One region of the Rossellomorea marisflavi genome, then DNA from elsewhere that is predicted to be linked to it. Evidence: riboswitches for the same ligand, from Rfam matches in the RefSeq annotation. Region 1 holds a riboswitch; the other holds the start of a gene.
The links. A riboswitch is a leader RNA that binds a small molecule or an ion and turns the genes downstream of it on or off. The one in region 1 is predicted to bind glycine.
Positions count from the first base shown of each region.

Region 2: another riboswitch for glycine. It lies ahead of K6T23_RS21735 (amino acid permease); the one in region 1 lies ahead of gcvT (glycine cleavage system aminomethyltransferase GcvT).

Region 1 is NZ_CP081870.1:2,711,404-2,715,830, forward strand. Features, by position in the region: gene gcvPA (aminomethyl-transferring glycine dehydrogenase subunit GcvPA) at 1-845, opposite strand, end outside; gene gcvT (glycine cleavage system aminomethyltransferase GcvT) at 861-1,964, opposite strand; glycine riboswitch at 2,046-2,124, opposite strand; glycine riboswitch at 2,128-2,218, opposite strand; gene K6T23_RS14225 (DEAD/DEAH box helicase) at 2,391-4,091, shown strand; gene K6T23_RS14230 (YqhG family protein) at 4,060-4,427, shown strand, end outside.
Region 2 is NZ_CP081870.1:4,228,763-4,233,189, reverse strand. Features, by position in the region: gene K6T23_RS21750 (peptide ABC transporter substrate-binding protein) at 1-932, shown strand, start outside; gene K6T23_RS21745 (DUF3899 domain-containing protein) at 997-1,368, shown strand; gene K6T23_RS21740 (FTR1 family iron permease) at 1,417-2,106, opposite strand; glycine riboswitch at 2,369-2,447, shown strand; gene K6T23_RS21735 (amino acid permease) at 2,572-3,924, shown strand; gene K6T23_RS21730 (alkaline phosphatase) at 4,113-4,427, shown strand, end outside.

The sequences.
Region 1 (4,427 bases):
GCAAAATACCCGCAGTGCGGTCCGCCGAATGCGCTAGGGATTCCGAACGGTTGCGCATCTCCGATAACGATATCGGCACCGAATTTGCCCGGTGGTGTGAGTGCTCCGAGTGCAAGAGGGTTGGAAGAGACGACAAACATCGCTTTCGAACCATGGGTGATGGCTTCCATCGCCTGAAGATCCTCGATACGTCCGAAGAAGTTCGGATATTGAACAATCACAGCTGCCACGTCATCTCCGATGAGGTTCTCTAGCCCTTCAAGATCTGTCACCCCATCTTTATGGGGGATTTCTACTACATCGATATACTGACCTTTCGCATAAGAGCGCAGGACATCTTTGGATTCAGGATGAACCGCCGCTGATACGAGCACCTTCTTGCGACGGGTCTGACCGGCTGAAAGCATGGCGGCTTCAGCAAGGGATGTACCTCCGTCATACATGGAAGAGTTGGCTACATCCATCCCTGTCAGCTCACAGATCATGGTCTGGAACTCGAAAATCGCCTGGAGTTCCCCCTGTGAAATCTCCGGTTGATACGGCGTATAGGCCGTATAGAATTCAGAACGTGACAAAACATGATCCACGATGATCGGCATGTAATGATCATACACACCCGCCCCAAGGAAGCTTGCATGACTCCTGAGATCGGCATTTTTAGCTGCCAGGGCCGTCAGTTCCTTGACGAGTTCCGTCTCGGATTTAGCTTTTTTAATGTTATAGTCGCCTTTGAAGCGGACTTCTTCTGGAATATCTTCGAAAAGGGCATCGACGGTGTCGACTCCAATGCTGTCCAACATTTCTCTTTGATCCTGATCTGTCATCGGTAAATAACGATGCTTCATGAACGTCAGTCCTCCCTATTTGCCAGTTCTCTTATAGAATGGTGTCTTCACTACAACGGCTTTCAATTGTTTATTCCGGATCTCTACGATCACTTCAGTGCCGGGCTCGGCAAATTCCTTCTTGATAAGTGCAAGACCGATATTCTTCTTCAGTGTCGGCGACTGGGTACCGGTTGTGACCTCCCCGATCAGCTCTTCCCCTGAAAATACACTGTATCCATGACGAGGGATGCCGCGGTCGATCATTTCGATCCCGACCAGCTTACGAGGTGCCCCTTCTTCCTTTTGTTTGCGAAGGACTTCCTGGCCGATGAACGGGATGTCTTTATTCACCTTCACCGCAAAACCGATTCCCGCTTCGATGGGCGTGATTGTCTTCGACAACTCCTGTCCATAGAGTGCGAGATTCGCTTCGAATCGCAAAGTGTCACGGGCACCAAGGCCACAAGGTACGATTCTTTCCTCTTCACCCGCCTGAAGGATTTCCTTCCACAGCGCCGGTGCGGAATCCGATGCACAGTAGATTTCAAACCCGTCTTCCCCTGTGTAACCCGTTCTTGATACGAGAGCTTCGTGACCACTGATCATGACCTCATCCTGGAACTTGAAGAACCCGATGCTGCCGAGATCTGTCTCGGTTAGCTTCTGGAGGATCTTCTCCGCGAGCGGCCCCTGAATGGCAAGCTGGGCGATTTCGCCTGAACGATTCGTCAGCTCGACCCCTTCGGTTGCATGATGGATGAGCCATTCGTAATCTTTCTCGATATTGGATGCGTTGACCACAAGGAGATAATCGTGATCTTTCCTTTTATAAACGAGAAGGTCATCGACCGTCCCTCCGTCTTCGTAGCACATGGCGGTGTACTGAGCGCCTCCGTCCTTCAATTTGGACAGATCATTGGTCATCATCCGTTGAAGGTACTCAAGGGCACCTTCCCCTTTCACCGTGATCTCACCCATATGGGAGACATCGAAAAGACCTGCACGGCTCCTTACGGCTTCATGCTCGTCTTTGATCCCGGAGAATTGTACGGGCAAGGCCCATCCTCCAAAATCGATCGTCTTTCCTCCATACTCGCGGTAAAGATCGTGTAAAGGCGTTTGCTTCAGTTCTGACATGGCGATTCCCCCTTTAGTGGTTACACTGCATTCTTTTGCATGAAAAAAGGACAGAGAAGCCCCTTTTCAATAAGTGGGCTTCTCTGTCCTGGCACCTGAAAGTTTACCGATTCATACGGCTTTCCCCTTTGGTGGTCCCCATCCGGGACGCTCTCCAGAGTTGCGTCCGACAAGAGTCTTTTTGCCTGAGAGATTCACATCGTGATGCTTGCTCCTTCGGCGCTGCAGACTGCAGTCTCTCCCCTTGTCATCATTCGCCAATATTCCTTGCAATAATTGGTCATACTAAAGATATAAAAGAAATGCAGCAGATGCTAATGTTCGGATTTAGATCATTTTTGTAAGATTGTAAATCTATTTTCATCCTACCATTAATCAATTGTTCCGGGCAATCAATTTTTGCAGAAAAAAAGGAGTTGTTTTTATATGAATGTAGATATCATATTCGATGAGGGATGGGGAGAAAATCTTGAAAGCCTTATCACAAATGACGGGCCATGGGGAAGTTTCGACCTCTACAAACTCGCCGTCGAATTCGAGCACCATCTCGCAATTCCGAACTTTGAGGGGCTTCAGGCACCGAAACATTTGGCAAATGTCACTCCCCTCCCCCATCAGCTCGAAGCTGCGAGGCAGGTGGTGGAGACCATGAACGGAAAAGCGATCCTTGCAGATGAGGTCGGACTCGGAAAAACAATTGAAGCGGGGCTTGTGTTGAAGGAATACATGATCCGTGGACTGGTGAAGAAGGTGCTCATACTCGTGCCGGCGTCCCTGGTATCCCAGTGGTGCTATGAGTTGAATACGAAATTCTTCATCCCTGCCGTCCCCCAAAGGAAAAGTTACGTCTGGGACCAGTGTGATATCGTCGTTTCTTCCATGGATACAGCCAAAAGAAGCCCTCACCGGGAAAAGGTGTATGAACAGGATTATGATCTCGTCATCATCGATGAAGCTCACAAACTGAAGAATCACAAAACGAAAAACTATGAATTTGTGCAGAACCTGAAGAAAAAATTCTGCCTTCTTCTGACGGCTACTCCCATCCAAAACCGAATCGAGGAAATCTTCCATCTTGTTTCCCTCCTGAAGCCCGGGCATCTTGGAAGCGAATCGGGCTTTACCGACCGGTATAAAAATGGGGATCGGTCCCTTGAGGATGACGACCATCTGAAGAACCTGATCAACAAGGTGATGATCAGGAACCGAAGGAATGACACCGGTATCGAATGGACGAAGCGCCATGTAAAAACGGTCCTGATCGACTTCTCACAGGGAGAGAGGGACCTATACGACAGCTTCGATCTTCTGCGCGGCCGCTACGATGACTGGGCCACATCCAGCTCCTTCTCCCTCCTCACCCTGCAGCGGGAAGCATGCTCCAGCCGAGAAGCGGTGTACTTCACGTTAAAGAATATGCTCGCCAAAAAGGAAGATCCTTCAGAGGGATTCAAGCAAGTCATCGGAACGCTCATGCAAAAGGTCGAGAACGTCTCCGTCAACTCCAAGGCAAAGAAAGCCCTGGAGCTGATCCAATCCATCGACGATAAAGTGATCATCTTCACTGAATACCGGGCAACCCAGATGTATCTTCAATGGTTCCTGAAGCAGCATGGTATCACATCGGTTCCTTTCCGGGGCGGGTTCAAGCGCGGGAAAAAGGACTGGATGAGACAATTGTTCCAAAATCACGCCCAGGTTCTCATCGCCACGGAAGCCGGCGGGGAAGGAATCAACCTTCAATTCTGTCATCACGTCATCAATTTCGACCTTCCGTGGAATCCCATGAGACTCGAGCAGCGGATCGGACGGGTGCACCGCCTGGGACAGACCGAGGATGTTCATATTTACAATTTCGCCACGAAAGGAACCGTCGAAGAACATATCCTCACCCTGCTTTATGAAAAAATCAACCTGTTCGAGCGTGTGATCGGCGAACTTGATGACATCCTGACCCGACTCGATTTCAAAGAGTTTGAAGATCACATGACAGATATCTTCGCTTCCTCAAGAACCGAGGGTGAAATGAAGATCAAAATGGAAAATTTGACGAGCATGATTCAATTTGCAGAACAGATGAAGGAGGAGAAGGCCGATGCAGCAGCACGAAATACATCGATTTCTTGAGCGGTATTTTCACGCGAACGGGTGTGAGCTGAAGGCAAGCGGTGATGGCTATATGACCGTCCAGCTCACGATCGAGATGGATAAAGAGCTCATGAATCGCCCATTCTACTGGCATTATCTCGAAAAGACCGGTGGGGAACCGAATCCCATGGCACTAAACCTCATCACCGATCAGGAAAAGGCGCCGGAAGGACTACAGGGGGAGGTCATCCATTTCGGTTCACCCCGACTGCACCAGATCTTCCGTTCCACCCGGAGTCTGGCAGGATATACCCGGCTCTATGAGGACCGTGCGGGGTATGGCCAGCAGCAAATCCCGCTTCATCCGTGGCTCGG
Region 2 (4,427 bases), 1.5 Mb from region 1:
AGAATAAGGAATACTGGGATAACAAAGTCGTCAATCTTGATAAAGTCACCTACAAGATGGTCAATGATGCTACCACCTACTATCAGATGTTCAAGACAAAGGAATTGGATTTGATCCAGACCCTTCCATCTGATGTGGTAGCCCAGGAGAAGGACTCCAAGGAATATAGTGAAGTGCCATACTTCGGAACATATATGTACATGTTCAATGTCGACAAGGAACCGTTTACCAATGAAAAAATCCGTCGTGCGTTCACTTTAGCCGTTGACCGCGAGTCCCTCACCAAAAACGTCACGAAAGCCGGTGAAACACCTGCTTATGCCTTTGTACCAGGCGGGGTGGATACAGGCGATGGCGACTTCCGTGAACAGGGCGGAGCCTATTTCGAATCGAATGCCGAAGAAGCGAAAAAGCTCTTGGAAGAAGGCATGAAAGAGGAAGGCTGGAGCGAGCTGCCGGCTGTGACCCTCACGTATAACACATCCGAGAACCACAAGAAGATCGCAGAAGCCGTCCAGTCCATGTACAAGAAGAACCTTGGCGTCGATATCAAGCTTTCCAATCAGGAATGGAAGACCTATCTTGATACGACCCAGCAAAAGAACTTCCAGATGGCCCGTATGGGATGGATCGGGGTCCTGGTGGATCCGGTCGTCATCCTTGACTACTACCTCGGAGACAGCCCGAACAACCGAACAAACTGGGTAAATGATAAGTACGACAAGCTGATGGCAGACGCCAAAGTGGAGCAGGATACAGCGAAACGCTACGATCTCCTTCATCAGGCAGAAGAAGTACTAATGGAAGACCTGCCGTTCAACCCGATCTATCACTATACCAACAACTATATGACCGCACAGAACTTCAAGGACATTGTGTATCCGGTCAACCGCTATCCGTACTTGAAGTGGGCGGAGAAAGTATCGGAATAACAAAGCCTGTTTTCAAGTCATTTGGTGGATGGAGAGCGTAAGGATAAAAAAGGGGGGATTCTTGATGAAATGGAAGATGGGTCTTGCGATGGTCACCGTTTCCGGATGGGTGGCTGCTATCGGGTTGAAGCTTGGATCCAAAGCTGATTTAGCCGACTCTGCCTTTCTGATCGGTCTCTGCCTTTTGATCCTGGGTGTCAGCTCGTTGATCATGAAGACAGGGTTCCTGACACCTGTCGCAGAGGGGTTTAAGATCATTGGCGAGCGGATGATCCGGAGGTCGCGATCCATGGAGCGAACGGATGACCTGATCAAGGGAGATCATGATTTCCAGGCATTCAAATCCACTCTTTCCACGCGGATCACCCAGAGTACATTCATCATGGGGGCTTGCTCCATTCTGATTTCGGTTGGAATACTGATCATCAAGCAATAAAAAGATCCCATCTCGATTGAGATGGGATTCTTTTTGTTATGCCGCTCGTCAGAATCTCGCTACATCATCCTTCAGGAGGATAAACAATGCCGGAACGATGAAGACGGCCAGGAATAGGATTTCCATCGCTTCAGAGTGCGTTTCCAGAAGCTCTACGATTCCTTCGGCAAACATTTCTCCGCCAAGGAAGACGAGGATGAGGCCCAGTGCTTTGAAGATCAGTGAAAGGTTAAGCTTGATCGTCGTTTTGAAGATCACATAGGCAACGAGTGCAGCCGCTACGATTCCGATGATGCTACCGAGAGCCACGGTACCGGCGCTTTCTGAGATCTTGGTCATATTAAATACCATAAGCTCCATGCCTTCGCGGATGACAGACAGGAAGGCCAATAAGAATAAGCCGATTTTGGATGTAGAAGACTTCTCCGTTTGCCCTTTGATTTTGCCGGCAACCTGCTGATTGCGGTGGAGCCAAAGGATGAAGTAGGCAATCAAGCCTGCGGCCACGATCCTCATGACGGCCTCCATGATTTCTTCTGCTTCATGGGAAATGCTTTGTGCAAACGTGAATAGACCCCAGCCCAGGATCAAACTGCTGATGACGCCTGCAATGGTACCGAATCCGACAACCTTGGCAAGATGCTTCCGGTTCAGCTGTGAGAGCGTTGCCAAAATAATGCCGATGATCAAGGCCGCTTCCAGGCCTTCACGAAATGAAAGAAAAAGCGAATCCAACATATGTATTCCCCCGTATGGTATGAGTGCGTTTCTAAGCTTTATAATAATGAGAATGATTATCACTGTCAATGCAAAAAATAAAAAAAGATTTGGTCGATCTGGAGAGCTCAACCAAGTAACTGACATCATCTGGAGGAATCAGTTGCGTGGCTTCTGCACAAGGAGGATCTTCCTTTGACAAATCCATTCAACGGGTCTACAATATATAACTATTCAAACATAACAATATCAAGCTACGATCGCTGTGGGTCACACTACAGCAGGAGCAGCTTCTGGAGAGACCGCTATTCAAGCGGCGCCGAAGGGTTCACAATCTCAGGCAAAAGGACAGAAGGGTACCGGGTATGGATTTTCCGAACGAGGGGAGATCTATATTTGATATTCTTTTCGACTCAGAGATTGGATGCTTCCAATCTCTTTTTTTTATTTTCGTTTCACGTGGAACATGTTGAGGAGGAGTTTGTTTTGGCACAACAAGAGTTAAAGAGGGATCTTTCCAATCGCCATGTACAGCTGATTGCCATCGGGGGTACGATCGGGACCGGGCTGTTCCTTGGGTCCGGTAAGGCGATACAATCGGCGGGTCCTTCCATCATCTTTGCGTATTTACTCGTTGGAATCGCACTGTTTTTCGTCATGAGGGCACTCGGCGAACTATTGCTTTCGAAAGCAGGGTATCAATCCATCACCGATATAGCGGAGGACTATCTCGGGTCATGGGCTTCGTTTGTCACGGGCTGGACGTATTGGTTCTGCTGGATCATGACGGCAATGGCCGATGTGATCGCAGTCGGGGTGTATGTGAATTATTGGTTTGACATTCCCCAGTGGATTCCGGCCCTGATCTGTCTGGTCATTCTTCTTGGGTTCAATCTTCTGACGGTCAAGCTGTTCGGTGAACTGGAATTTTGGTTCGCCCTGATCAAGGTGATTACGATCCTCGCCCTCATTGCAGTGGGCGTGGTCCTGCTTGCCATCGGGTTCAATACGGATGCAGGACCGGTGACCGTGACGAACTTATGGGAGAATGGCGGCTTCTTCCCCAATGGGATGAGTGGCTTCCTTCTCTCCCTGCAGATGGTGATCTTCGCCTACGTCGGTGTGGAACTCATCGGGGTGTCGGCGGCGGAAACGTCCAATCCCCAGAAGAATATCCCTTCTGCCATCAATAAGATACCGTTGCGTATCCTCTTCTTTTATGTAGGGGCTATCATCGTTCTGCTGTGCATCAATCCTTGGATGGAGCTGACGGCAGCAGAGAGCCCATTTGTGAAAACATTCGGTCTGATCGGGGTTCCCGTGGCTGCCGGAATCATCAACTTCGTGGTTCTCACATCGGCGGCGTCCGCCTGCAACAGTGGAATGTTCTCCACGAGCCGGATTCTTTTCAATCTTAGTAAAGGTAAACAGGCGCCGGCCAGACTGGGAAGATTAAACCGGAACCATGTCCCCAGTTCTGCCCTATTGGTCTCCACGGTGGTCGTATCGGTCGGTGCGTTGCTAAGCAAGCTCATCCCGGATCAAGCCTTTGGGATCGTCACGACGATCAGTGCCATCTGCTTCATCTGGGTGTGGGGGATCATCCTCGTTTGCCATATTTTATACCGGAGGAAGCGTCCTGACCTCCATGAGAAGTCGAGCTTCAAAGCACCGTTCACCCCGTTGGTGAATTATCTTGTACTGGTGCTTTTCGCTGCGATACTCGTCATTATGCTGTTTGCCGATGAGACAAGGCCGGCACTGTTATTGACACCACTATGGTTCGTCATCCTGTTTGCAGTCTATCGGATCAGGCAAAAAGCTTCACTTTCATCATAAAAACAACCCCGTACACGTTTGTGCGGGGTTGTTTTATGAATGGTAAAACCTGAATCTATGCCATAGGTAATACGAGGGGAATTGGGTCAGCTAAACACATTTACAAAATAATTACATATACACTTGTTCCTTTTTACAAAAGCCTTCTAGTATGGAGATGAAGATGGATGACAGAGGAGGAGATTGGAATGGGACGAATGAGTACGAAAAAGGTGACCGGCCTATCATTGGCCGCCGCTCTGGCTTTTTCATCACTGGGCTTTGCAGGATCAGTGAAGACTGAGGTGGAAGCTAAGGACAAGAAGAAGGAACCGACCAACGTGATCATGATGGTCATGGATGGGACAAGTGCCGGGGCAACATCACTCGCCCGTTGGTACAAGGGGGAGGACTTGGCTATGGATGAGATCGCCATCGGCGGCGTCCGTACATATTCAGCAGAGTCGGCGATTACGGATTCAGCACCCGCAGCCACCGCTCTTGCAACAGGGAACAAAAGCAAT